2 regions of the Nesterenkonia sp. K-15-9-6 genome follow, and region 2 is predicted to be linked to the other one. Evidence: predicted binding sites of a transcription regulator. Region 2 holds the regulator's gene; the other holds the start of a gene.
What was found. The regulator HrcA, encoded in region 2, represses chaperone genes, less so after heat shock. The targets are predictions, from matches to a motif close to TTNGCACTCGNNNNNNNCGAGTGCNAA.

Region 1: a site for HrcA is predicted at 6,965-6,991, ahead of SD455_RS06780 (FmdB family zinc ribbon protein). Genes of this name have one in related genera too.

Annotation. Positions count from the first base shown of each region.
Region 1 is NZ_JBQYEY010000008.1:50-14,389, reverse strand. It holds gene SD455_RS06810 (glycosyltransferase family 4 protein) at 1-435, shown strand, start outside; gene SD455_RS06805 (glycosyltransferase family 4 protein) at 432-1,682, shown strand; gene SD455_RS06800 (ABC transporter ATP-binding protein) at 1,679-3,595, shown strand; gene SD455_RS06795 (phosphotransferase) at 3,592-5,007, shown strand; gene SD455_RS06790 (phosphotransferase family protein) at 5,004-6,149, shown strand; gene SD455_RS06785 (5-formyltetrahydrofolate cyclo-ligase) at 6,300-6,911, shown strand; gene SD455_RS06780 (FmdB family zinc ribbon protein) at 7,015-7,281, shown strand; gene cpaB (Flp pilus assembly protein CpaB) at 7,311-7,928, opposite strand; gene SD455_RS06770 (hypothetical protein) at 8,289-8,609, opposite strand; gene SD455_RS06765 (DUF4011 domain-containing protein) at 8,606-12,589, opposite strand; gene guaA (glutamine-hydrolyzing GMP synthase) at 12,638-14,188, opposite strand.
Region 2 is NZ_JBQYEY010000001.1:27,572-41,911, reverse strand. It holds gene SD455_RS00175 (16S rRNA (uracil(1498)-N(3))-methyltransferase) at 1-553, opposite strand, end outside; gene dnaJ (molecular chaperone DnaJ) at 550-1,674, opposite strand; gene hrcA (heat-inducible transcriptional repressor HrcA) at 1,678-2,703, opposite strand; gene SD455_RS00160 (DUF3097 family protein) at 2,868-3,689, shown strand; gene SD455_RS00155 (DUF4870 domain-containing protein) at 3,824-4,285, shown strand; gene hemW (radical SAM family heme chaperone HemW) at 4,275-5,546, opposite strand; gene lepA (translation elongation factor 4) at 5,550-7,406, opposite strand; gene rpsT (30S ribosomal protein S20) at 7,607-7,867, opposite strand; gene holA (DNA polymerase III subunit delta) at 8,114-9,193, opposite strand; gene SD455_RS00130 (MaoC family dehydratase) at 9,340-10,338, opposite strand; gene SD455_RS00125 (3-oxoacyl-ACP reductase) at 10,345-11,703, opposite strand; gene SD455_RS00120 (acetyl-CoA C-acetyltransferase) at 11,711-13,033, opposite strand; gene SD455_RS00115 (acyl-CoA dehydrogenase family protein) at 13,151-14,340, shown strand, end outside.

The sequences.
Region 1 (14,340 bases), on a different contig from region 2:
GGACTGGACGACCGCGTCCGCCTGCTGGGTCCGCTCACCCAGGCCGAGGTCTCCGCGCGACTCGGCACCGACGACGTGTTCGTCGCCCCCTTCGTGGTCGGCTCCGACGGCAACGCCGACGGACTGCCCACCGTGCTCCTGGAGGCGATGGCCCGCGGCATCCGCTGCGTGGCCGCCGACGTCACCGCCGTCGGCGAGGTGGTCGTCCCCGGCGAGACCGGGTGGCTGGTGCCCAGCGGCGACGTCGGCGCCCTGGCCGACGCCCTGGCCGACGCGGTCCAGGAGGCCGTGGCCGAGTCCTCCGTCCATGACCGGATGGTCCACCGGGCGCGCGCTCTGGTGGAGGAGCACTTCGACTCCCGCCGCCAGGCCGCCGCCCTGCGCGCCCTGGTGCCCGTGGAGCGCACCGCCGCACCAGTCGGAGGTGCCCGATGAGGATCGCCTATCTGCTCGCCGACCCGGGCATCGGTGTCTTCGGCACCAAGGGTGCCTCCGTCCACGTCCAGGAGATGGTCCGCGCCCTGCGAGCGCACGGGCACGAGGTCACCGTCTACGGCACCAAGCGCGGCGACCGCCCGGGCCGGCCGGAGACCGAATCGGTCCCTGAGGACCTGGCGGATCTGCCGGTGGTGGTCGTCCCGGTGCCCGGGGCCAAGGACGCCGCGGCGCGGGAGGCCGCCGTGGCTCAGGTGGCCGCGGAGATGGCCCAGCTGGCCGCCCTCGACGGCGCTGAGGCCGTCTACGAGCGCTACGCGCTGTTCTCCGACGCCGGCGCGCGGCTGGCCGCCCGCACCGGGATCCCCTTCGCGGTGGAGGTCAACGCCCCGCTCATCGCCGAGCAGCAGACTCACCGCAGCCTGCACGACGAGGCCTCCGCCTGGGAGGCCACGCGCCGCACCTTCGCCGCCGCCGACATCGTGGCCTGCGTCTCCGGCCCGGTGGCCGACTGGGTGCGTCAGGTGGAGGGCGACGCCGCGGTCACCGTCATCCCCAACGGGGTCAACACCGACCGCATCCGGCCTGGTCTCGGCGCCGATGCCGACACCGATGCCGAGCACCATGCTTCCCTGCGCCCCTTCACCGTGGGCTTCGTCGGCACGCTCAAACCCTGGCACGGCACCGAGATCCTGCTGCAGGCCGTGGCCGCAGCCACCGGCAATGCCGCCGACGCCGGGGGCACGCGCCCCTGGCGGCTGGAGATCTGCGGTGCCGGCCCTCAGCTGGACCCGCTGCGCGACCTGGCCCAGCGGCTGGGGCTGCAGGACTGCATCCACTTCCACGGTGCGGTGGCGCCGGCCCGTGTTCCGGAGATCCTCGGTCGCTTCGACGTCGCGGTCGCGCCCTACCCGATGCCCTCCCCTGGGGCCGAGCACTACTTCTCTCCGCTGAAGGTCTACGAGTACCTCGCCGCCGAGGTCGCCGTGGTCGCCTCCGCCGTCGGGGAGCTGCCGGAGGTCCTGGGCGACGGCGCCCACGGCCTGCTGGTCGCCCCGGGTGACGTCGACGCCCTGGCCAACGCCCTGGATCAGCTGGCCCGGCGTCCTGAACTGCGGGCCCGGCTGGCCGCCTCCGGGCGGGCCGCCGCCGTCGCTGAGCACAGCTGGCAGCACCGCTGCGCCCAGCTGCTCGCGCTGCTGCCCACTCCGGAGCACGTCGCATCCGAGCAGGTGAGCCCCCGATGAGCGCCGCCTCCGCCGCCTCCCGCCGCCAGCACCGTCAGGCCGTCTCCCGGACCCTGCGGATGCTGCTGCCGCATCTGGGCGAGCACAAGCTGCTGATCATCCTCGGGCTCATCGCCCTGGCCGGTGATGTCGCGTTCCGCATCCTGGAGCCCTGGCCGGTGAAGTTCGCCGTCGACGCCGTCACCGAGGCGCTCGGCGCCCAGCTGGCCGAGACCACCGGTCTCGCCGGGGACGTCACCACCACAGTGGTGCTGTGGGCGCTGCTGCTGGCCGGAATCGTCGGGGGGCGGGCCGTGTGCAACTACGTCTCCACCATCGCGTTCGCCAAGACCGGGGTGAAGGTGGTCACCCGGCTGCGCACCCGGGTGTTCGACCACATCCAGTCACTGTCCCTGCGCTACCACTCCACCGCCTCGGTGGGTGACACCTCTCAGCGGCTCGTGGGCGACATGGGCCGGCTGCAGGAGGTCGCGGTCACCGCAGGACTGCCGCTGGTGGGCAACGTGCTGACCCTGGTCGCCCTGTTCGTGGTGGTCATCATCATGAACCCCACGCTCTCGCTGGTGGTGCTGGTCACCGCCGGGCTGTACTTCGTGATCTCCCGGTTCTCCTCCCCGAAGATCTCCTCGGCCTCCCGAGCCACCCGCAAGGGCGAGGGCCAGCTGGTGGGGGACGCCGCCGAGGCGCTGGCCGCCATCCGCGTGGTGCAGGCCTACGGCCTCGAGTCTGTGGTGGCCTCCAGCTTCGCCGCAGGCAACGCCACCGCGTTGAAGGCCGGCATCCGAGCCCGTAAGCTCGCCGCCCGTCTGGAGCGCTCCACTGACGTGCTGGTGGGGATCTCCACCGCCGTCGTGCTCGGCTTCGGCGGCTGGCAGGTGCTGCGCGGGGTGATGACCCCCGGGGACATGGTGCTGTTCCTGATGTACCTGAAGATCGCGATGAAGCCGCTGCGGGACATGGCCAAGTACACCGGCCGCATCGCCCGAGCGGCGGCCTCCGGCGAGCGCATCGCCGACCTGCTGGACGAGCCGGTGGAGATCACCGACCCGGACCCCGCCCTGCCGATGGGGCGGGTCTCCGGCGACGTCGCGTTCTACCGCGTCACTGCCCGCGACGGCCACGGCCGGGAGCTCTTCGAGGACCTGAGCCTGCACATCCCGGCCGGTCAGCGTGTCGGCCTGCTGGGACCCTCCGGGTCCGGGAAGTCCACGCTGGCGGGCTACCTCCTGCGGCTGGCCGACCCCGACGACGGCGCAGTGCTGGTGGACGGCTGCGACACCCGGCGGGTGCGGCGGGCAGACCTGCGACGCAACATCTCCATCCTGCTGCAGGAGTCGGTGCTGTTCGCCTCCTCGGTGCGGGAGAACATCCGCTACGGACGGCTCGACGCCACCGACGACCAGGTCGAGGAGGCGGCCCGCCGGGCGGGGGCCCATGAGTTCATCCGCGCCCTGCCGCAGGGCTACGACACCGTGCTCGGCGCCCGCGGGGACACGCTCTCCGGGGGGCAGCGTCAGCGCATCGCCATCGCGCGGGCCCTGGTCCGCGACGCCCCCATCGTGGTGCTCGACGAGGCCACCACGGGCTTGGATCCGGCGTCCCGCGCCCTGGTGGAAGCCTCGCTGCGCGAGCTCACCCGAGGGCGGACCACAGTCGCCATCACGCATGATCTCAGCACCCTCCAAGGTCTGGACCGCATACTCTGGCTTCAGGACGGTCGCATCGTCGAGGACGGCTCACCGGACGAGCTGCTCGCCGACGAGTCCAGCCGGGTCGCTCGCTGGGCGTCGACCCAGCAGGAGACCTCGCCCCGGGAGAGCCCCGAGGCGGCGGCCGTCGACGGGACGGCGGGTGTGCCCGCCGCGCGGCAGCGCGCGGAGGACCCCGCCCTGGACGAGAGGGCGAATGCGTGAGCGCAGCACGAACCACAGCGGAGCCGGCACCCGAGGACGCCGCCCGGCCGCTTCAGGCGGCGCGCGGAGCGGTCTCCCCGGAGGAGCTGGAGACACCCATGGAGTCCCCGGAGATCCCCGCGGGCGCCGCCGATCCGGATGAGCAGCTCGCCCAGGCCACCTACCGCACGATGCCGGTGCCTCCGGTGAAGATCCGCGCTCCGCAGGCGCATGAGGCCGATGTCGCCGTGGCCGAGATCGCCCAGCTGGACCAGGTGGCCCAGCTGCTCGACGACGCCGCCCTGTCCAGCTGGCTGGGCATGCCGGTGCGCGGCCGGCACCTGCGGGTGAAGCCGGAGCGCAGCGTGGTGCTGGCCTGGGAGCGCACCGATGTGGACCTCACCGGCGGGGAGCCGGTGGACGTCGACGCCGAAGGTCCGGCGCACCACGGCTGGACCGTCATCTCCCGCGACCAGGACAAGTACGCCAAGTCTCTGGCCCGCGCCGAGCGAGTGGACCAGCGCCTCACCGTCCACCAGGACGAGCCCGTCTATCGGGTCTCGGGCTCCCTGTGGTCGGACCCGGCCCTGGCCCGGGAGCTGCTGGAGGCCCGTCAGGCTCTGGCCGAGACGGCCGGCGCTGAGGTGCCATGGCGGGTCCTGCGCTACAACCCCCGACGTCGGGTGGTCGCCGTCGTGGAGCTCGACGGCGGCCCCCATGTGGTGCGGGTGACCGCTGAGCCCGCCGCCGCGCAGCTGGAGACCGCCGACCGGTGGCGTCGGCTCGGAGTGCCGTTGGAGCCGGTGCGCCCGCTGGGTGACCGCGGCACCGCCCTGCTGACCCCCTGGTGGGGTCAGGGCGACCTGCTGGAGCACCCCGTGGAGTCCGCGGCGGAGACCGCCGGGACCATCGTGGCGGAGCTCCACGTCCGTTCCGGCGAGCTGGGCGAGGCTCCTGACCGGGTGCTCGACCCGGATGTGGCCGAGGCAGTCCACGCCATCGGACTCATCGCACCCTGGCTGGGCCAGCGGGCCGACATGCTCGCCGAGATGATCTCCCCGCTGGTGGAGGAGGCGGAGTCGGCCGAGCTGGTGGAGCTGCACGGCGACCTCTCCCCCGACCAGGTGCTGGTCTCCGGCGAGGACGGCTCCCGGGTGCGGATCATCGATCTGGACCGCGCCGGGCAGGGCCCCGCGATGCGCGACGTCGGCTCCTGGGTGGCGTCCTGCCGCGCGGCCGACCACGTGGAGCTGGCGGAGGCGTTCCTCCGGGGCTACCGGGAGATCACCCCCATAGATGAGGAGTCCCTGGCCGCGTGGGAGGCCTACGCCCATCTTCGCGCCGCCCTGGACCCCTTCCGCCGACGGGAGGAGAACTGGCCGCAGAAGGCCTCGCGGCGCATCTCCATGGCCGAGCGGTCGATCCACGGATGAGCGCACCCCGCACCGGGTCGGCGCTGTCGCCGCTGCCCCCGGAGCATCTGGACACCGAGGCCGGGCCGGTGACCGTGACGCGCGTGTGGCCGGAGAAGCGGTCGCCGGCCGCATCGAGTCGAACACGACTTGCGGTGGAGGCCCTTGACACCTCCGGAGCGCTGCGCGCCGGGTGGTATCACAGCGGGACCGGAGTTCTGGAGCTCTTCGAAGCGTGGAGCGACCCGCGACTGCCGCAGCTGACGGAGCTGCGTGGCCCCGGCGCCGTCGTCGTCTCTCATCGGCCGGGTCGACGGGCCGTGGTGCGTCGAAGCCCGGACGGCACCACGTCGGGTCACCAGGACGGCTCGGCCGTGGAGTTCCGCAAACTGGTGCGGCCCGGTCGTGCCCAGAGCATCCTCGACGGCGTGGCGCGCGCGGCGACCTTCGACGGCCCCTTCCGCACCCCGCGGGTGCTCGCTCATGACGAGTCCTCGGTGGCCTTCGCCGCCTTGGCCGGCGCAGGACTGCATGAGGTCAGTGAGGACGACGCCGCCGCAGGACCCGGTTGGGCCCGGGCCTGGGGCGAGGTCCTGGAGGCGTGGCGCGAGGCGGTGCTCCGCCCGGCTCCGGCATCCGGGCTGCCGGTGCATGCCCCGGGAGACGAGATCGCTGTGCTGCGCCGCTGGACGGAGCAGGCCATGCCGGTGCTGCGGACGGGCCAGGCGGAGGCGGAGCTGTTCATCGAAGCCGTGGAGTCGACCGCCGTCGCACTGCAAAGGCTGCCGCAGATGACCCCGCGGCCCGCCCACCGGGACCTGCACGACAAGCAGGTGCTCTGGTCCGCCGACCAGGGGCCAGGGCTGCTGGACGTGGACACCGCCTGTCTCGCCGACCCGGCGCTCGACCTGGGGAACCTGCGGGCGCATGCGACCTGGCGGCACCGCCAGCGCGTCTGGAGCGCGGGCCAAGCAGAGGAGGTCCTCCTGGCGGTGGACGGCACGGCCGCGGAGCTGTCCCGGGTGCTGGACTCTCCCGTGGAGGACGCCGTGGCCGTCTATGAGCAGGCCAGCCTGCTGCGTCTGCTGTGCGTCTACGCCTTCCGTCCGCGGTATGCCGCTCTGGCCGACCAGATGCGTGGCGAGCTCCACCCGGCGACCTGAACCTGGGCCGCTGGACCTGTGTCCCTCGTGTCGGGATGCGTCTCCCTGATGAATCGCGACGGCGGTTTCTATCGGTGGTCGTCCCCGCACCGGGGACAGCGCTCGGCCCGCCGCCGTCTTGTGGTCTGGACCAGGACGTAGGGTGGGCCCATGAGTGAGATCACCGAGGCCAAGAAGGCGGCCCGGGCGCGGATCCGATCAGCCCGCAGCACCCTCGACGTCACCGAGAGTGCTCGCCGCGCGGAGGCTCTGGGACGGGTGCTCGAGGAGCATGTGCCGGCCCGGGCACGCGTGGCCGCGTATCTTCCGATGGCCCACGAACCCGATGTCCGGCCGTTCCTGACCCGGCATCTGCGCCGCGGAGGCCAGGTGCTGCTCCCCCGCGTCGCGGACGATCCGGTGCCCCGCTTGGAATGGGTCAGCTGGGCCGCGCAGTCCGAGACACGACGCCACCCTGTGCTGCCTCTGGACGAACCGGTCGGCCACGCTCGGACGCTGAGTGACGTCCTGGCCGAGGGCCCGCTGCAGATGCTGCTGCCCGCCCTGGCCGTGGACACCTCCGGGCATCGCCTGGGCCAGGGCGGCGGCTACTACGACCGCATGTTCGCCGAGGTGGAGGCCGCTGACCTGCGTGAGCAGGTGTCCGCCTGGGCGGTGGTGGGACCGGAAGAGGTCCTGCCAGCCGGGTCCTTCCCCGTGGAGCCCCATGACCTCGCGGTCGACGCGGTGGTGACGCCCGAGGGGCTCCGCAGACTCCGCTGACCCGCCGGCGCCTCGCGGCGGTATAGAATCAGTGGTCGGCAGATGTCCATGCGGCGGCACCCGACCGGTGAGCCTGCCGACTGTCCCCTGACTGAGGAATCCGATGCCCACGTACTCCTACGCCTGCAAGGCCTGCGGCCACGCCTTCGACATCGTCCAGTCGTTCAGCGACGACTCGCTGACCGTGTGCCCGGAGTGCTCGGGCACACTGCGCAAGAAGTTCGGCAGCGTGGGGGTGACCTTCAAGGGATCGGGCTTCTACCGCACCGACTCGCGCGGCTCCTCCTCCAGCTCCGAGTCGTCCTCCAGCCCCTCCTCCAGCTCCTCCTCGGCGCCCAAGCCCGCTGCGGCCTCCGCCACGGCCGACTGAGGCACCGGCCCTCGACGTCGGGCCTGCCCTCACCCCACCAGGCTCAGATGCAGACGCCCCTCGTGGGCTGCCTGCGCGATGTCCTGGGCCGTGGACGGATCCACCCCGACGACCAGCACCTGACCGGCGTCGCCGGCCTGCGGAAACCAGTCGTCGCTCTCGCCTGAGGGGACCCACAGCACCAGCGCGGCACGGGCCACAGTCCGCGAGGAGGTGCCGTCCTCCAGCGACTCGGAGGAGAGGATCACGTCCACCCGCTGGCCCGGGCTGAGCATCCCCACCAGCGCCGTGTCCGCCGGGCGCACCGGCACCGCCACATGGTCCTCGGGCTGGCCCGCCAGCAGCCCCGGGCCGACCAGCTGCGACGGCAGGACCATCGCCCCGCGAGGCAGCGGGACGGCTGCCTGGCGGCCCAGCAGATCCTCCACGCGGACCGGCTCCTCGCCCGGTACGGCCTCGGCGTCCACCGAGACCTCCTCCAGCACGGCGGCCGTCAACTCATCCCCGGCCGAGACATCCTGGGTCACCCGCACCGCCGTCGCCGTCTCCCCACGGGACTCCACACCCGAGGCGAGCCCGGCCAGCACCGCACCCAGCGCGCAGAGCAGCGCCAGGGGAACCCGCAGACGCCGCAGCCTGAGGCCCAAGCCTCCTCCGCGCAGCCTGCGCGCCACCCGTGGAGGGCGACGTCGGACGCCTGAACGGGGCGGCGTCGGGAATCCCGGTCTCTGGGCCTGTGCACGACGGCTCCGCCGCGTGATCGCGCCGGCAGCGGTCCCCGCGGATCGTCGGGCAGCGACCGCGCTGCGGGAGTCGGCGGGTCCGGCGGATCCGCTGGGGCGCGGCGGCGGTGGGAGGCGAGCAGGTCCTGCGGTGAGCGTCATGCCCTCCACCCTGTCGCTCACAGACCCACACGACGAGAACGTCGGGCGAGGCTGTGGATCGTCGCGCGTGTCAGCGCCGCACGCGACGGACCTGTGGAGGAACACCCCACCAGCGTCGAGGACTCAGTCCCAGTGGGGTGGGCGCTGCTCCAGGATCCATCGATCCCGCGCGCTCAGGGGCGACTTCCGGTCAGGGTCAGTCCCTCCGGAGCCTGACGCCCCCTTCGAGGCCGGGGCCGCATCGTCCTGCGCAGAGTCTTCCAGCGAGGCGGGGATGAACGCCTGCGACTCGGTCTCCTCCGGCTGCCCGGAGGTGGCGGGCGCGATCACGCGACGCCGTCCCCGGCGTCCCGAGCGCTGCGCCCCCGCCCCGTCCGGATCCGTGCCGTCGGGAGCCGGGCCGTCCAGATCCGTGCCGTCGGGCGCGTCGGCCGCAGGCGTCATCGCACCCACTTGCCGCGCTCCCGCGGCGGGGCCCAGGTGGTGGCACGCCGATGCGAATCTTCGTCCTCCGCGTCGGCGGCTCCGCCGAAGCGAACCCGCGCCCCGGCACCGTCGCGCGGCAGCCGCTCCGCCAGCGCTCCGGTGGTGTTCAGCGCGATCCGTCCATGCTCGGCGAACTCGGGACCGGCGGCCAGGCCCACCTTCTCCGCGACCACCTCGGTGCAGCGGATCGGATCGGAGAACACCTCGATGGTCCACAGCACCAGATAGTGCCAGCCCAGCGCCTCGAAGGCAGCAGGCCGCTGCCGGGAACGTTCACGCACACTCATCGCCGCGTAGGTGTCCGTGCCGTCGGAGACCATCGCCAGCGGCACCACCGGTGACTGCGGGCTGATCTTCCGCGGGCAGGCCGCCAGATCCAGCGTGCCGCGGAATCCGTCCTCCACACGACCCCCGCGAGCACGGATCCGGTCCACCAGGTCCAGCACCAGCGGGTCCTTCAGGGAACCAGAGCCGGAGGGGTTGTCCTCTGCACGCAGACCCAGCTCGATCAGGCGCCGCATCAGAGCGGCTCCCGACTCCAGCCGGGCAGGATCCAGGTCCTCGGGCGCCAGAGACGTCACCACGGTCAGCTCGCCGCGCGCCCGCGTCGTCGCCACGGCGAACAGCTCTTCGCCGCGCGGCTCGGAGAGCTCTCCGAAGTGATGCACCGGTTCACCCTTGATGCTGCGCCCATAGCCGAGCGAGAAGATCACTCGGTCCCGCACCAGATGGTGAGCACGTTCCACCGGGGCGACGACGAAGCTCTCCCCCTCGTCAGAGTCGAAGAAGGGCCGCGCCCAGCTGTGATTGGCCAGGTTCACCCGGATCGCATCCGCCACGCGCCGAGCATGCCACTCGGAGCCGGTGACCACCGCCAGCGACCGGTCCTTGCTGGTGCGCACGTGGTCGAAGACCATGTCCACCACCCGGTTGACCTCCACGGTCGGAGACTCCACCGAGTCGCGTGCCCCCGGTCGGCCCAGGGCGTCACCGAGGTGCTCCACCACCAGACGGCGGCCCTGCCCGGTCAGCTGGGCGGCATCGGGCAGACGCTCCAGATCCCCCTCGTAGAGCGCTTCGGAGAGCAGCTCGGTCAGCTCCTGGTCCACACCCCTGTGCACCCGGCGCAGCCGGTGCTGCGGGAGCACCTCGGCCAGCTCCGCGAAGATCGACGTCGGCACCTGCTGCCCCGCCTCGCGGGCCGCGGGATCCGCCGACACGTGGAAGGGCTTCGGGGTGCCGGAGACGGGGTCGCCGAAGGCGATGACCTGCTCGGCCCGGGAGATCGGGCCCAGCGCGGCCGGCACCGACAGCGTCTCCGCGTCCAGCAGGATGACCGTGTCGAAGCGGGCCTGGGCCGGGAACTGCTCGGCCACACCCAACGGAGAGCTGGTCCATACCGGCACCAGCGGCTGGGTGAGCGCGCTGTCGACGGCGTCCAGCCCGGTCACGGTGGGCTCACCGTCGCGCAGCAGCTCCTTGAGCCGGGCCGCAGCCTCCGGGTGGGACTCGACGGCGGACTTCCAGCGCACCGCCAGCGCGTGGGTCAGCCGCTGCGCGCCGGTCTCCACATGGGCGGCGTCGGCGGCCCGGAACTCGGCCTCGATGCTGCGGAGATTCTCCCCGGTGGTCATGGCCAGGTAGTCGTCGCCCGAGATCATCGCCTCCAGCGCGGACTGCCACCAGGCCAGCTCCAGCTCGTCGGCGACACGCTCGGCGGGGACCTCGCGGGCGGAGAAGTCGTCCATCAGCTCACGGAAGCCCTGCTCACGCAGCTGCTCCGTGACCAGGGTGCGCTCCGGCAGCGTCTCCAAGGGCTTCTCATCCTCGGCGAGAGTCTCCACCGTGGAGATCATCTCCTCGGCCGGCATGTCCAGCAGATCCCGGTCGGCGTCGTCCTCAGGATCCACCGGCCGCAGCACGCCCACCAGCTTCTCCAGCCGAGTCTGCACATGCCCGATCATGTCGGCCAGCCGGTCCAGGCTCTTGGGCACCTTCGGCTGGGAGTCCTCCACGGCGTGCCGGGACCACTCCTCCCGCTCGGTCTGCACCTCGATCAGCGAGGAGTGCAGATCGTTGATCGACACCCCGGGGCGGACATACTCCTTGGCGACCCGACGCAGCCGGGAGCGTGCCATGGAGCTCATCTCGATCTCGTGCTGGCGGCGCCACCAGCCGGGTGCGGTGGCGGCGATCAGGTCGTCGACCGGCTTGGCATAGACGTCATGGCTGAACCGGCCCAGCGACTCCTGGACCCGCTGGAACAGCAGCACCTGGGCGTGCCAGTCGGTGAAGCTCTCCCCCATCCTCAGGCCGGTCACCGCGGTGGCGACCTCCATCTGCGCCTTCAGCTTGGGGAGCTCCTCGCGGAGATCCTTCACCAGGGCCATCGCGTCCTCGGTCTCCTGGCGATTCCGCAGCCGGGCGTTGTACCAAGGGCTGTTCCGGGTCTCCGAATCGAAGGCGCCCAGCTCCGCGGCGCGACGCAGCTTCACCGTCACCTGGCTGCGGTCCACCGTGTTGTCCAGCACCGAGCGCTTCAGCCGCACGGCGGTCGACGGCGCCGGGTTCAGCGAGGTCAGTGCGGCCAGGGCCTGCATGGCCTGGTAGGGCGAGCAGTTCCAGCGGGAGCGCACATTGTGCAGGGACTTCACGTGGTCCAGCAGCTGATGCCGCCGGTCCACGAGACGCTGATGCAGGGCGGCCAGGCGCGGGGGCTCCGCCCGTTCGGCACGTTTGATGGCCCGCACCATCTGCTCCCGCAGGTCCTCGCCCGTGGTGGAGGCCGGCACGTGCAGCGCCAGCGTCCCCAGCCGGGCGTCCTTCAGACGACGGCGGAGCTCCTCCAGAGTGGAGGTGCGCTCAGCGACCACCAGCGTGCGGCGGCCGGTCCAGGCCAGAGCCGCCACCGTGTTGATCGCCGTCTGGGTCTGGCCGCTCCCTGGAGGGGCCGAGACCACTATCGAGGCTCCGGCCTCGACGGCGTCCAGCACGGCCTGCTGATCCGGGTCGGCGTCGAGGACGAGCTTCTCCTCCCGGGGGTCCCGCTCGTCCACCGGAGGGGCCTGAACCTCGGGTCCGGCCAGGCGGTCGGAGGTCGCCAGCACACGCAGCACCGGGTGCTCGCGGTCGAGGGCCTCCGGGTTTCCCAGGTCGGCGAGGTCCGCGAAGGTGGAGATGTAGGTCTGTCGCCACACCTGCAGGGCATCCACGGAGTCGGCCACCAGGCGGCTGAGCAGCTCAGCGGTCCGGACAGGGTCGAAGCGGGCTGTGGCGTAGCCTGCGGCGTGGAACTCCTCCGCGTCCAGCGTGATGCCGTGCCGGCGGTCCATGTGGCGAGCCAGGGCGGGATTCAGCCGGGCGGGCGCGGAGAACTGGATCTCGTAGTCGTCGTTGTCCGGGCGGGGCCTCAGCGTGATCGGCACCAGCATCACCGGAGCGGTGAACTGCTCGGCGCCGGCGTCGGTGGTCTCGGTCCAGGAGGCGATGCCCGCAGCGAGGAAGCCGACGTCGATGCCACGCTCCTCGGCCATCTCCCGCACCTTGGCGCGGATGCCTCGAGCGGCCTCGCGTCCGGCGGCGAACGCGCCGGATTCGTTGAGCAGAGTGGACAGCCGCGTCCGTCGGCCGGCCAGCAGCTGCATGAGCCCGGAGGAGTTCGACTCGGTGAGGTCGACGGCATTGTGCTGGGAGGGGGTGAACCGCAGCATCGTGTCGTTCTCCGTGCCGGAGTGCAGCGCCTCCACCCAGGCCGTCACCGGGTCGTCGGCCTGCGAGGTGCGGATCTCCGCGAGCTCGCTCTGCGTGAACTCGGAGGTGTCAGCCGGCTGGAAGTCATCGGATGACGCCTCGGCCGACTCCTCGGCCTCGGCCGCGGCTTCGATCTCCTCCGCGGACAGCTGGGTCCTCTCCTCAGACGTGGACTCGTCTCTGCTCACTTCTGACCTTCCGGCAGGATCACCTTCACATGGACGTGTGATGCTAGATCATTCCCATTCGATAGTCCCCGGGGGCTTCGAGGTCACATCGAGAGTTACCCGGTTGATCTCCTGGACCTCATTGGTGATGCGGTTGGAGATGCGGGCCAGCAGGTCGAAGGGCAGGCGCGACCAGTCAGCGGTCATCGCATCCTCGGAGCTGACCGGTCGCAGCACGACCGGGTGCCCATAGGTGCGACCGTCACCCTGGACGCCCACTGAGCGAACATCGGCGAGAAGCACCACGGGCATCTGCCAGACCTCGCCGTCCAGGCCCGCGGCGGTGAGCTCCTCACGGGCGATGGCGTCGGCGCGGCGCAGGATGTCCAGACGCTCGGCGGTGACCTCTCCGATGATACGGATGCCCAGCCCCGGCCCCGGGAACGGCTGGCGCTGGACGATCTCCGCGGGCAGCCCCAGCTCGGCGCCCACGGCACGCACCTCGTCCTTGAAGAGGCTGCGCAGCGGCTCGACGAGCTTGAACTGCATGTCCTCGGGCAGCCCGCCCACATTGTGGTGAGACTTGATGTTGGCCGCACCCTCGCCGCCGCCGGACTCGACGACGTCGGGGTAGAGGGTGCCCTGGACGAGGAACTCCACGCGAGCACCCTCGGCGGCGGCCTCCTGCAGCACGGCGGCCTCCGCGGCCTCGAAGGCGCGGATGAACTCGCGGCCGATGATCTTGCGCTTCTGCTCCGGATCCGTCACCCCGGCCAGAGCGCCGAGGAAGCGGTCACGCTCGTCGGCCACATGCAGCTTCGCCCCGGTGGCGGCGACGAAGTCCCGCTCCACCTGATCGGCCTCGCCCTCACGCAGCAGTCCGTGATCGATGAACACACAGGTCAGCTGCTCGCCGACGGCCTTCTGGACCAGGGCGGCGGCGACGGCGGAGTCGACGCCGCCGGAGAGCCCACAGATGACCCGGGCGTCGCCGACCTGCTCGCGGATCGCCGCGACCTGCTCCTCGACGATGTTGCCGGTGGTCCACTCCGGGGTCAGGCCGGCGCCGTCGTAGAGGAAGTTCTCCAGCACCCGCTGGCCCTGCGGGGAGTGCTTGACCTCCGGGTGCCACTGGACGCCGTAGAGCCGACGCGCCTCGTCGGCGAAGGCCGCCACAGGGGCGCCGTCGGAGCAGGCCAGGACCTCGAAGCCCTCCGGTGCACGCTGCACCGAGTCCGAATGGGACATCCAGGTGGTCTGCACCGTGTCGGTGCCGTCCAGCAGCGAGTGCGGCGCCGTGGTGGAGCGCACCTCCGTCTTGCCGTACTCACGATCGCCGGTGCGGGCGACCTCCCCGCCCAGGGCGTGGGCCATGGCCTGGAATCCGTAGCAGATCCCGAGCACGGGGATGCCGGCCTCGAAGAGCGCGGACTCCACCGCCGGGGCGCCCTCGGCGTACACGCTGGAGGGGCCGCCGGAGAGGATGACCGCCGAGGGGCGACGATCGATGATCTCCTGGGCCGAGAGCGTGTGCGGGACGACCTCGGAGTAGACGCGCGCCTCACGGACGCGGCGGGCGATCAGCTGGGCGTACTGGGCGCCGTAGTCGACCACCAGCACGGTCTGCGCGCTGTGGGCCGGGCGTTCGGCGGCGGGGGCGGGGCTCTCAGATGTCACCCGACCATCCTACCGGTGACTCCCCACCCCTGCTGGGCACTCCCTGCTGGGCACTGACCGCGGGGCACCGTCGGGCGTCCTCACTGTTTGACGGA
Region 2 (14,340 bases):
GAGTGTGCTCGTCAGACTCATGGAGCACCACGACGGCCCGCCGCGGATCCGCGGCAGCTGCCGCCGCATACTGCGCGGTGGTGTGCAGCTGCTCCACCTCGGGGACGGCGGTGCGGCGCGTCTGCTTGGCCGCGGCCCGGACCGTCGAGACCCACTCCGCGTGCTTCTTCGCCTCCCGACCCGCCTTCCAGCGGGCCACGGAGCGCTCGGCCTGCCACGGCACGATCCGGTCCACGCCGAGCTCCGTGGCGGACTCGATCGCCTGCAGGTCCCGACGGTCCTTCGCCAGCGCCTGGACCAGCACAAGACGGGGACGCTCGTCGGGCTCTTCCTCGACGGCGGAGACCTCCACCGTCAGCACACCGGCCCCCGTCTCGACCACCGATCCGGTGACCCGCAGCCGGCGCGTGTCGGAGAGGTGGACCTCCTCCCCGACCTCGAGGCGCATCACCGTGGCCGCGTGGTGGCCCTCCGCGCCGTCGAGCCGGACGTGGTCGCCGCAGGAGACGCCGTCGAGCCGTCCCGGCGCCAGGTGGAACAGCGGAGCTGTCACAGGCTGTCCCAGGCCTCGCGGAGTTTGGCGAACATCCCCCGGTGCTCCGTGGTGGACTCCCCCAGCTCCTCGTCACGCTCGGCGGCCAGCTCACGGAGCAGCTCGCGCTGGCGATCAGTCAGCTTGGTGGGGGTCTCGACCTTCAGATGCACCTTCAGCGCACCGCGGCCGCCGCCGCGCAGGTGCGCGACACCGCGGTCCCGCAGCGTCAGCACCTCGCCCGACTGCGTGCCCGGCTTGACCTCGATCTCCTCGGTCCCGTCGAAGGTCTCCAGACTGACCGTGGTGCCGAGGGCGGCGGCCGTCATGGGGATGGACACGGTGGCGTGCAGGTCGTTCCCGCGTCGGGTGAAGACGTCGTGGGGCCGGACGTCCACCTCGATGAACAGGTCGCCGTGCGGCCCGCCGGCCAGTCCGGCCTCCCCTTCCCCGGCGAGGTGGATGCGGTTGCCCTTGTCCACGCCGGCGGGGATCTTGACCTTCAGCGTGCGGCGTTCGCGCACCCTGCCCTGTCCGTCGCACTCCTGACACGGGTCCTCGATGATGCTGCCGAAGCCGGAGCACCGGGCGCAGGCTTCGGTCTGCAGGACGGTGCCCAGGATGGAGCGCATGGGCCGCTGGACCTGGCCCTGACCGTGGCAGTCGGGGCAGGTCGTCGGGCTGGTCCCCTCCCGCGTGCACGAGCCATGGCAGACAGAGCACGTGACCGCCGTCTCGATCTCCACCTCCTTGGTGGTGCCGAACACGGCGTCCTTGAGATCGATGCGCACGCGGATGAGGGAGTCTTGGCCGCGCCGGGTGCGGGAGGCCGGACCCGAGGCTCCGGCGCCGAAGAACGTCTCGAAGATGTCGCTGAAGCCGCCGAAGCCCTGGCCCCCTCCCCCGAATCCGCCGCCGAAGGGCGACCGGCCGTTCTCGTCACCGGTGGCGTCATAGTTGCGGCGCTTCTCCGGGTCGGAGAGCACCTCATAGGCGCGTCCGATGAGCTTGAACTGATCGGCGGCGTCCTCCGAGGGGTTCACATCCGGATGCAGCCTGCGCGCCTTCTTCCGGTACGCCTTCTTGATCTCATCGGTCGACGCCTCTCGGCTCACGCCGAGCGCCTCGTAGTAGTCAGTCACTTCTCACCCTTCAGAGAGAATCCGGGACAGGTACCGTGCCATGGCTCGCACCGCCGACATGGTGGAGCCGTAGTCCATGCGTGTGGGCCCGACGACACCGAGCTTCGCGGCGTCGCCGCCGTCGCCGACCGCGTACTCCGCAGCGACCACCGAGGTCTCGGACAGCGAGTCATGGCTCGTCTCATGACCGATCCGCACGGAGAGGCCACGGCGGTCCTGCTCCATCTCGGTGAGCAGGCGCAGCAGGACCACCTGCTCCTCGAGGGCCTCCAGGACGGGACCGAGCGAGGGGCCCAGGTCGCGGTCAGACCTGGCGAGGTTAGCAGTGCCGGCCATGATGATGCGATCCACCCGTCCGGACTCCAGCACCGCCTCCACCGTGTGGGCGACGATCGCGAGGCTGGAGCGCAGCGACGGCTCGACCGAGCCGAGCAGGCGGTCCACCGGCAGCGGCAGCGCCGAGGCGGACCGGTTGTGGAGCTCCCCGGCGAGCCGCTGACCGAGCACCTGCAGCGAATCGTCGTCCACAGGCTCCGGCAGTGTGGCCATCCGCTGCTCCACCTTCCCGGAGGAGAGGATCACGACCACCAGCACCTTGAGCGGCCCCATGGACAGGACCTCGATGTGCCGGATGCGCGCCGTGGACTGCTGGGGGTGCTGCAGGACGGCGACCTGGTTGGTGAGCATGGCCAGCAGACGCACGGTCTGCTCCAGCATGGCGTCATGGTCGTCTGCGGCCTCCACCAGGGTGTCCATCGCGCGACGCTCGGCCCGCGACAGCGGACGGACCTCGGTGATGCGGTCCACGAAGAGCCGATACCCCTGGTCGGTGGGGATCCGGCCCGCGGAGGTATGTGGGGCCGCGATGAGGCCCTCGGCCTCCAGGAAGGCCATGTCATTGCGGATGGTGGCCGGAGAGACCTCGAGGTTGTGGCGATCCACCAGCGCCTTGGACCCGACAGGCTCCTGGGTCTGGACGTAGTCCTCCACGATCGCACGCAGCACCTGCAGGCGACGGGTGTCAGACATCGCTGGTCTCCTCTCCCGGCGGCGATTGGCACTCTCCTGCGACAAGTGCCAATTCTAGCGCGTGTCGTCGGGATCCGCCGAAGTCGGCGCCGCCGCTGCTAGGCTCCCGGGCTGTGACATCTCCTCACTTCCCCACCGACTGGTCCGCCTGGGGCCCCGCGGACATGGCCGAACGGCGTCGCGCCCAGTACCGTGAGGTTCCGCCGCTCCCCGCCGACCACGGCACCGTGGTGGAGGAGACCGAGTCGGGGTGGGTCGGTGCCGTGGTGGGTGTGGAGGCGGCCGGCGGCATCCGCGTGGTCCGCCTGGAGGACCGCCACGGCCGCAGCCGGGCCTTCCCACTGGGGCACGGGTTCCTGCACGACGGCGCCCCGGTGGAGCTGGTCCCGCCGAAGCCTCGCACCGCCCCGCAGGGCCCCCGCCGCACCGCATCGGGCTCGCTGGCTGTGGAGGGCGCCCGGGCACGAGTCGCCCGGGCCTCCCGGATCTGGGTGGAGGGCACCCATGACGCCGAACTGGTCGAGAAGGTCTGGGGCGAGGACCTGCGGCTCGAGGGAGTCGTCGTCGAACCTCTGCACGGCGCAGACGACCTCGTCGGGGCCCTGCGGGAGTTCGGACCGAGCCGGGACCGTCGAGTGGGTGTGCTGCTGGACCACCTCGTCCCGGGCTCCAAGGAGAGCCGCATTGCGGCCGAGGCCATGTCCATGCCGGGGGCGGCCGGCAACGTGACAGTACTGGGCCACCCCTATGTGGACGTCTGGCAGGCGGTGAAGCCCCAGCTCGTGGGACTTCAGGCCTGGCCCGACATCCCTCGGCACATCGACATCAAAGTGGGCACCCTCCAGGCACTCGGCTGGCCGCATTCCGGGCAGCGGGACATCGCCGCCGGCTGGAAGCGGATCCTGGGGACGGTCTCCAGCTACACCGACCTGGAACCGGCCCTGCTGGGACGGGTCGAGGAGCTCATCGACTTCGTCACCGGCTGACGCCTGCGCCCGGCGGCTCCGCGGGGGTGTCGCCGGCAGCCCACGTCCAGGAGGGGGCGGTAGAATCTGCCTCATCCGTGCAGGCCCCCCGGGTCCGCACGACCGCCATCCCACGAGCATCAGAGAGGGGCGCCGTGCCACAGTCCGAGCCGCCACATCCGCAGCAGCCGAACTCGGGCGACCGTCACCGGCCTGCGGACCGACGCCGCCAGCACGCCGGGGACTCCGAGCGCGTCGAGGGCTCCGCCGACGCGGCGCTGCCACTGACCCCTTCGGAGGACCGTCGCTGGGCGACGCTGTCCCACTTCGGCGGGCTCATGGGCTGCGTGCCGTCGCTGATCATCTACCTCGTGTTCCGGGACCGAGGTCCGTTCACCGCACAGGAGTCCAAGGAGGCCCTGAACTTCACCCTGCCGCTGACCGTGGTGATGCTCGTCTGCTACGTGCTGGCGCTGATCCCCGCCATCGGGTGGATCTTCGGACTGGCCGCCGTCTTCCTGTGGGTCGTGATGACGATCTCAGGTCTCGTGGCGGGCATCGAGTGCAACAAGGGTCGCCCCTACCGGTACCGGATGAACCTGCGCCTCATCCACTGAGGCGACGGGTCACCGCATCGGCCAGCAGGCGGCCCTGCAGCGTGAGCACCACCCGTCCGCGCGGGCTCCGTTCGTCCGGGTTCAACGGTCCCTCCTGCGCCAGCCCCTCGTGGACCAGGGCCCGCAGGACTCCGTCGTCGAGGCGTCGAGCCCCAGGCAGCGCCTCATGCTCGGCCACGTCGAGGCCCTCGGCGATCCGCAGGCGCAGCATCAGGTGCTCCAGCGCCTGTGCGTCGTCGTCGAGAAGCTCCCTGCCGTGGCCCGGGGTGATGCCCTGGTGGAGCCGCTGGGCGTAGGCGGCGGGGTGCTTGACGTTCCACCAGCGCAGTCCGCCCAGGTGGGAGTGGGCGCCCGGCCCCGCACCCCACCAGTCGGAGTCCCGCCAGTAGTTCAGGTTGTGCTGCGACCGGGTCGACTCATCCCGCGAGAAGTTCGAGACCTCGTACCACTGGTGTCCGGCCGCGCTCAGCAGCTCGTCGGTGAGCAGGTACTTGTCCGCATGGTCATCCGGATCCACATCGGGCAGCTCGCCGCGGCGGACCTTCGCCGCCATCGCGGTACCCTCCTCCACGATCAGCGAGTACGCCGAGACATGGTCCGGATCCATCGCGACCGCAGTCTCCAGGCTGGTGCGCCAGTCCTCCAAGGTCTCTCCCGGCGTGCCATAGATCAGGTCCAGGCTGACCTGAAGGCCCTGGCTCCGGACGGCGTCGACCGCACGGGTGACATTGGCAGGATCATGGGTGCGGTCCAGTGTGCGCAGCACCTTCGGCACCGCCGACTGCATGCCCAGACTCACCCGGGTGAATCCGGCCTCGGCCAATGTGGCGGCGGTAGCTTCGTCCACGGTGTCGGGGTTCGCCTCCGTGGTGACCTCCGCCCCCGGGGCCACCCCGAACAGGGACCGGGCGCGCTCCAGGATGCGGGCCAGGGACTCGGCCGGGAGCAGCGTGGGGGTGCCGCCGCCGAAGAAGATCGTGCGCAAGGGGCGCTCGGGCGCCCCGGAGCGTGCCAGCAGATCCGCGGCGAACTCCAACTCCCGGATCAGCGTCTCCGGGTAGGACTCCCGGGACGCACCCGGACCGAGGTCCTCAGCCGTGTAGGTGTTGAAGTCGCAATAGCCGCAGCGCACCGAGCAGAAGGGGATGTGCACGTACAGCCCCAGCGGCGCTGAGGCGCGCCCGCCCAGCCCGGCGAGCACCCGCGCGGGCAGCGCGCCGTCGGCCGGGACCGGATCGCCCACCGGAAGCGTGGCAGGCACTGCCTACTTCTTGCCCTTCTCGCCGCCACCCTCGTCGGAGGACAGAGCAGCGATGAAGGCCTCCTGAGGCACCTCCACGGTGCCCACCATCTTCATGCGCTTCTTGCCCTCCTTCTGCTTCTCCAGCAGCTTGCGCTTGCGGCTGATGTCTCCGCCGTAGCACTTCGAGAGCACGTCCTTGCGGATGGCGCGGATGTTCTCACGCGCGATGATGCGCGAGCCGATGGCCGCCTGGATCGGAACCTCGAACTGCTGGCGCGGGATGAGCTCCTTCAGACGGGAGGCCATCCTCACTCCGTAGGCATAGGCATGGTCGCGGTGGGTGATCGCGGAGAAGGCGTCCACCTTGTCCCCCTGCAGCAGGATGTCGACCTTCACCAGGTCGGCCGCCTGATCACCCTCGCCCTGCCAGTTCAGCGAGGCGTAGCCCTTGGTGCGGGACTTCAGCTGATCGAAGAAGTCGAAGACGATCTCCGCCAGGGGAAGCCTGTACCGCAGCTCCACACGTTCCTCGGAGAGGTAGTCCATGCCCTCCATGGTGCCGCGACGAGCCTGGCAGAGCTCCATGACAGCTCCGACGAACTCACTGGGGACGATCACCGTCGCGGCGACCACCGGCTCACGGATCTCCGAGACCTTGCCGTCGGGGAACTCGCTGGGGTTGGTCACCACGTGGACCTCGCCGTCCTCCGCCGTGACGTCATAGATGACGTTCGGCGCGGTGGAGATCAGGTCGAGGTTGTACTCGCTCTCCAGACGCTGGCGGGTGATCTCCAGATGCAGCAGGCCGAGGAACCCGACGCGGAACCCGAACCCGAGAGCCGCCGAGGTCTCCGGCTCGAAGCTGAGGGCGGCGTCGTTGAGCTGCAGCTTCTCCAGCGCCTCGCGCAGCACCGGGAAGTCCGAGCCGTCGATGGGGAACAGCCCCGAGAACACCATCGGGCGGGGCTCGTCATAGCCACCGATGATCGCGTCGGCAGGCTTCGCCTGCGAGGTGACGGTGTCACCGACCTTGGACTGACGCACGTCCTTGACGCCGGTGATCAGATAGCCGACCTCTCCGACGCCGAGCCCCTTGGTCGGCTCCGGCTCCGGGGAAGAGACGCCGATCTCGAGCAGCTCATGGGTGGCTCCGGTGGACATCATCTTGATGCGCTCGCGATGCCCAAGACTGCCGTCGACGACGCGGACGAAGGTCACCACGCCGCGGTAGGTGTCGTAGACCGAGTCGAAGATCATCGCGCGTGCCGGTGCCTGCGCGTCGCCCTCCGGGGCGGGGATCTCCTCGACGATGCGGTCCAGGAGCTCCTCCACGCCTTCACCGGTCTTGCCCGAGACGCGCAGCACATCGGCGGGGTCGCCGCCGATCAGGTGGGCGATCTCCTCGGCGTACTTCTCGGGCTGGGCCGCCGGCAGGTCGATCTTGTTCAGCACCGGGATGATCGTCAGGTCATGCTCCATGGCCAGGTACAGGTTCGCCAGCGTCTGGGCCTCGATGCCCTGGGCGGCGTCCACCAGCAGCAGCGCCCCTTCGCAGGCGGCCAGCGAGCGGGAGACCTCATAGGAGAAGTCCACGTGGCCGGGCGTGTCGATCATGTGGAAGGCGTAGGTCTCGCCGTCGTGCTCCCAGGGCATGCGCACCGCCTGGGACTTGATGGTGATGCCCCGTTCACGCTCGATGTCCATGCGGTCCAGGTACTGGGCCTTCATCTCGCGGGGCTGGACGACTCCCGTCAGCTGCAACATGCGGTCCGCGAGTGTGGACTTGCCGTGGTCGATGTGCGCGATGATGCAGAAGTTCCGGATCACGCCAGGATCGGTCGCGGCGGGCACCAGAGGAGTGCGGGCCTTCGGAGACACGTGCGAGTGGTCCTTCCCTCGGGGACGGGATGTCGGGCTGACGCTCCATTCTTCCATGAAACGGGCGCAGCACCGTGCGGAGGACGGACTCGGCGCCCGGAAGACGCGACCCGGACGCCGCGGGCCCCGCCGCACCATGTGCGACGGGGCCCGCGGCACCCGACTCCGCGGCTGCGGAGACGAGCGTGATCCGGGATGGATCAGAGCGCGTTGACCTTGGCGGCCAGACCGGACTTGCGGTTGGCGGCCTGGTTCTTGTGGATGACGCCCTTGGAGACGGCCTTGTCCAGCTTGCGCGCGGCCTCGCGGTGCGCCGCCAGCGCGGCGTCCTTGTCCTCGGCCGCGACGGCCTTGCGGACCTTCTTCACCGCGGTCTTCAGCTCGGACTTGACGGCCTGGTTGCGCAGGCGAGCCTTCTCGTTGGTGAGGATGCGCTTCTTCTGAGACTTGATGTTTGCCACGTGTTGTCTTTCTGTCTGGGTTCACTGTGTGGTGAGGGCTGCATCCCTGCTTGGGCGGCAGAAGACAGACTGAGTGGCGTGGGGTTGCCATGGCGAATGCGCGACGTCATCAGGCAGAGGGGCCTGACGCCGCGCAGAGAGCTCTCTGCCGCAGGGAGTGCCGACCGCGAGGGCCGTAGACACTGCCTATAGATCGTAGCAGAGAACACGGGGCTCGTCTCACCTGGGGCGGTGCCGACGCTGGACTCACCGCCCGACGGACCCGGCGATGATCCCGATGGCGCGCTCCACGGCGTACTCGGGCGTCCGGGAAGCTCCCTTGGCCTCCGCGTCGGCGCGTGCCACCGCTTCCACGGCGGCCGCCGCCCGGTGGGACTGCCAGCGTCGGGCCGTCTCGGCGGCCTGACGCAGCTGCCAGGGAGGCACGCCGAGGTCCGAGGCCAACCGGTCGGCGCTGCCCCGATGGTCCACCAGGGCGGCGATCTGGCGCCCCTTGCGGGCCAGCGCGGCAGTCACGGCGATCGGCGAGACTCCGGTGGCCATCGCGTGGCGGTACAGCCGGGTGGCGGCGTCACGCCGCCCGTCGAATGCCGCGTCGGCGACCTTGAAGGCCGTCGCCTCCACCCGGCCGCCGTGGTACCGGTCAACGTCCTCCTCCGTGATCGCTCCCGGCACGTCCCGGATCAGCTGCTGGCAGGCTCCGCCGAGGTCCGACAGGGAGGATCCGGCGGCTGCCACGAGTGCTCGGGCGGCGTCGGGCTGGATCTCCCGACCCGCGGCACGGAACTCGCGCCGGAGGAAGTCCATCTTGTCCGTGTCGGACTTCGCCGCCGCGCAGTCGACGACGACGGCTCGCCCGGACATCGCATCCAGGAGCTTCTTGCCCCGGTTGCCGCCCGAATGACGCATCACCACGGTGACTTCGGCGTCAGGGGCCTCCCCGAGATAGGAGAGGGCGTCCTCCAGGAAGGCGTCGTTCATCTGCGCGAGATCCTCCGCCAGGATCAGGCGCGCCTCGCCGAAGAGCGACGGTGAGGCCACGGTGGCCAGCTCGCCGCGGGCTGCCGCACTGACGTCGAGCCGGGTGTACTCCAGGTCAGGGTGAGCACTGCGCAGCGTGGCTTTGATACGGTCCATCGCGCGGGACGCCAGATAGTCCTCAGGTCCACGCAGCAGCATCAGCGGCGCAGGTTCGACGAGACGGAAGTCCTCACCGGCGCGTGGTGACGCACCCTTGCGCCCGGCGGAGCCTCCGCCCTGGGTGCGCTGCCCCGCCCCCCGTCGCCCTGCTCCTCGCTGTCCTGCCCCGCGCTGTGCCGCTGCCATGTCTCCATCCTAGGCGGTGTCCAGGACTCGGACGAGGTGACCGCGCTCGCGACGCGGCGGCCGCCCCACGCAGGGTCGACAGCGGCCGGGCCCCGTCGATGTCTCGACGGGGCCCGGCCGGTGTCTGCGTACCTGCGGGTTGCGGATCAGGCAGGACTGGCGAGCTCTCCGGTGAAGTGTCGGCGCCCCTTGCGCGGATCCCATCCGGTGAAGGTCTCCACAACCTGACCTGCGGAGGCATCGACGCCTCGGCGCTCGGCGTGGAAGGCGACGGTGCAGGGCAGGCGCATCGGTGCCTCGAAGGTGATGCGCCACCGGTGCCCCGCGTCGTCGGGCTCACGCCCCTCCAGCATCCGGCCGGCGGCGTACATGCCATGCACGATCGCCCGGGGCATGCCAAGCATGCGGGCGCTGACGGAGCTGATGTGGATCGGGTTCCAGTCTCCGGAGACGGCGGCATAGCGGCGGCCCATGTCGGCGCCCAGACGCCACTGTCCGGTCTTGGCGGGCGGAATGAACTCCTCACGCTCCGACGACTCCGGCTGCCTCTCAGGCTCACCGTCGCCCGGGCGACCGGCCAGGTGCGCGCCCCGGCTCAGATAGGTCGACACCCCCCGCCACAGCACCTCCGACTCCGCGGGGCGCCCGACGTCCGCGGCGTCCGCGAGCACCTCCACGACGGCGTCGAACTGTGTGCCGCGCCGGTGCGGGCGCAGACCTTCGGTCCAGGCCTTGATCTGCACCGGCTCGTCCACCGTCACCCGGCGACGATGCTCCACCGCATTGCTCAGGTGGACCATGCCCATCAGCGGCAGCGGAAACGCCTCCTCGGCGAGCAGACCCATCTGGACCGGGAAGGCCAGGATGTGGGCCAGCACCGAGGGCAGGCCCCGACGGTGCACGCCGTCGAAGGGCTCCCCGCCGAAGAGCAGGCGGTACTGCTCCAGCTGCTGGGCCGAGGCACCGGGATGCCGCGCGACCACGGCGTGCCCCGGCAGCTCGTCCGCGGCTCCCGAGGATCGTGGGGCCACGGCCGAACGGGCGGACTCCCAGCCGGCGTGGACGTAGATGTCCTTCAGCGCGGGCAGCTCGATCCGACGGACGTCGACAGGACCTGTGCTCTGCTCCTCGATCCGATCAGTCATACCGGCTCAGGCCCCCACCAGGTTCTGACCACAGACACGCAGCGTCAGTCCGCTGGTGCCGCCGGCCGCAGGGGACGCCAGGTACGCGATGGTCTCCGCGACGTCGTCGGGACGGCCTCCCTGGTTGAGGGAGTTCAGGCGTCGGGCCACCTCACGCGTGGCGAACGGGATCTTCGCCGTCATCTCCGTCTCGATGAACCCGGGCGCCACGGCGTTGATGGTCCCGTGACGAGCCTCCAGCTGAGCCGAGCTCGCCGCCACCATGCCCATCACCCCAGCCTTCGAGGCCGCGTAGTTGGTCTGCCCCCGGTTGCCCGCGATGCCCGAGGTCGAAGCCAGGGAGACGATGCGCGGCCCGGACGTGCCCTCCGGCCGGTTGAACAGGTCATCGGCCAGCAGCGCGCGGTTCATCCGCAGCTGGGCCTCGATGTTGACCGCGATGACCGAGTCCCACCGCGCCGGGTCCATGTTGGCCAGCAGCTTGTCGCGGGTGATGCCGGCATTGTGCACCACGATGTCCAGCCGGCCATAGTGCTGCCGCGCGTGGGCCAGGATGCGTTCCCCGGCGTCGTCGGCCGTGATGTCCAGTTGCAGGGCCGTGCCGGAGACACGGTTCGCCGTGGCGGCGAGCTGCTCGCCCGCCGCGGGGACGTCCACGACGATGAGCTGGGCACCGTCGCGATGCAGCACCTCCGCGATGGAGGCGCCGATCCCTCGGGCCGCGCCCGTGACCACCGCGACCTGACCCTCCAGGGGGCGATCCCAGTCCCCAGGGAGCACACCGTTGACGGAGTCCACGGTGAGGAACTGCCCAGAGACGAAGGCCGACCGCCCGGAGAGCAGGAAGCGCAGCCCTCCTGCCACGGAGGGTGCGCCGGCGTCGAGGTCCTCAGCGAGGACCAGTCCGTTGGCCGTCGCGCCGGCCCGCATCTCATGGGCCAACGACCGGGTGAGGCCCTCCACGCCCTTGCGTGCGGCCCGCAGCGCCGGGTCCGAGGCGGCATCAGGGCTGCGGAAGACCGTGACGACCCGCCCGGACGGTGCGACCTGCTTCAGCATCCGACCGAGGCCGAGTGCGGTCTCGCTCAGGTCCGCCGGAGTGGAGATCGCGTCGAAGCAGGCGATCACGGCCGAGACCCGCTCGCGGGGCTCCACATGCCGGCGGACGTCCAGGTCCCACGTCAGCAGCAGTGAGGCGATCTCATCCGAGACCGTCCCTGTGCCCACGACGACGACGGGCCCCGGCACCACGGGCGCGCCGGGTCGATGCCGTCGCAGCCTGGCCGGCTGCGGCAGGCCCAGGGCGGAGGTCAGCCGGCGCCCCAGCGGCGTATTGGCGAACTCGGTGTAGGTATCGCGTGCCATGGACTGCTCACCGCCCTTCCAGAATCGCGGTGATGCCCTGCCCGCCTGCGGCGCAGACCGAGATGAAGCCGAGCTTGCCCGGCTTGCCGTGCAGCATCTTGGCCAGGGTGGCCACGATCCGTCCGCCCGTGGCGGCGAAGGGGTGGCCCGCGGCCAGGGATGAGCCGTGGATGTTGAGCCGGCTGCGGTCGATGCGCCCCAGAGGCGCATCGAGGCCGAGCTTCCCGCGGCAGAACTCCTCGTCCTCCCAGGCGGCGATCTGCGCCAGCACGGTCGAGGCGAAGGCCTCATGGATCTCGAAGTACTCGAAGTCCTCGAAGGTGAGGCCGTTGCGCTCCAGCATCCGGGCGGCGGCATAGGCGGGAGCCATCAGCAGCCCCTCGGCACCGTCCACGAAGTCCACGGCGGCCTGCTCATAGTCGACGAAGGTCGCCAGCTGCGGCAGGTCGTGGGCCTCGGCGTAGTCCGCCGAACCGAGCAGCACGGCGGAGGCGCCGTCGGTCAGTGCGGTGGAGTTGGCCGCCGTCATGGTGGCCTCCTCCCCCAGATCGCGTCCGAAGGCGGGGGCGAGCTTCCCGAGCTTCTCCAGCGTGGAGTCAGCACGGAGGTTGGTGTCCCGCTGCACACCCTTGAAGGGGGTGACCAGGTCGTCGAAGAAGCCGTCGTCATAGGCGGCGGCCAGGTTCTGATGGGAGGCCAGGGCGAGCTCATCCTGCTCCTGACGCCCGATGCCCCAGGCGTGGGCGGTCACCGCCATGTGCTCCCCCATGGACATCCCGGTCCGGGGCTCGTTGACGCCGGGAGCCTGCGGGGCCAGGTGCCCGGGACGGATCTTCGCCAGCGCCTTGAGCCGCTGTCCCGGCGTCTTGGCCCGGTTGGCCTCCATGAGAATCCGGCGCAGGGCGTCGGTCACCACGATCGGGGCGTCCGAGATGGAGTCCACCCCGGCCCCGATGCCGGACTCGATGCGGCCCAGCCGAATCTTGTCCGCCAGCGAGCCGATGGCCTCCATGCCGGTGGCACAGGCCATCTGGACGTCGGTGGCCGGCGTGGCCGGATCCAGCGGAGTGCCCAGCACGGACTCCCGCACCAGGTTGAAGTTCTTCGAATGCTTCATCACCGCGCCGCCGGCGACCGACCCGATCCGCTGTCCCTGCAGCCCGAACCTCGCCACGAGGCCGTTGAGGGCCGAGGTCAGCATGTCCTGGTTCGATGCGGTGGCATAGGCGCCGTGAGCGCGGGCGAAGGGGATGCGGTTGCCGCCGATGACGACGACGTCGCGCGTCTGGACGGTGCGTGTCTGGGCGCTCGTCCGGTCAATGGTGGTCACGAGGGGTTCTCCTCCAGTCGGTGGACCAGGACTTGTCTTTATTACTGCTCAGTATCTTAGACTATCTGTGTTGATCATCACTGTCACACTCCCCACGCGGGCGTAAGGAGTCGGACCATGAGTCAGACCACGAGTCACACCACCACTGACACTACTGAACACGAGGTGTCCTCACCATCCCTGGACACCGGTCTCCTCGAGGAGGTTCTGCTCGGACGGTGGGCGGACACCCGCCGAGTCTCTCGCGCCCTCGCCGCCGAGGACCGGTTCCATAAGATCGAGGGCCTGACCAAGGAGCAGCACCGCGAGCGCGTGCTCGGTCAGCTCCACGAGCTCGTCGCCGCCGATGCGGTCCACCGCGCCTTCCCGAAGGAGTTCGGGGGCCAGGACGCGCCGGGCGGGAACATCGCCGCCTTCGAGGAGCTCGTCACCGCCGACCCCTCGCTCCAGATCAAGGCGGGCGTCCAGTGGGGACTGTTCGGCTCCGCCGTGCTGCATCTCGGCACCGAGGAGCATCACCGACGCTTCCTGCCGGGCATCATGGACCTCAGCGTGCCGGGCGCCTTCGCGATGACGGAGATCGGCCACGGCTCGGACGTGGCCTCCATCGGCACCACGGCGACCTACGACCCGGCCGCCGATGAGTTCGTGCTCCACACGCCGTTCACGGCAGCCACCAAGCGGTTCCTCGGCAACGCCGCCGTGGACGGCAAGGACGCGGTCGTCTTCGCCCAGCTCATCACAGGGGGCGTGAACCACGGGGTGCACTGCTTCTACTGCCACCTGCGGGACGACCACGGCCAGCCGCTGCCGGGCATCACCATCTGGGACGACGGCCAGAAGGGCGGCCTCAATGGGATCGACAACGGTCGGATCGCCTTCGACTCGATCCGGATCCCGCGCACCTACCTGCTCAACCGTTATGGGGACGTCGCCGCCGACGGCACCTACACCTCCTCCATCGAGAGCCCCGGCCGCCGGTTCTTCACCATGATCGGCACCCTGGTCCAGGGGCGCGTCTCGCTGTCCGGCGCCTCAGTGGCGGCCTCCAAGCTGGCCCTGATCGGCGCCGTCACCTACGGCAACCAACGGCGCCAGTTCAACGCCTCCTCCCCCGTGGAGGAGGAGGTCATCATGGACTACCAGCTGCACCAGCGCCGGCTGATCCCTCGCCTGGCCACCACCGTCGCACTGACCTTCGCCCAGGAGAAGCTCCTGGCGAAGTTCGAGGACGTGTTCTCCGGCGCCGACGACTCCGACGAGAACCGCCAGGAGCTCGAGACGCTGGCCGCGGCCATCAAGCCGAT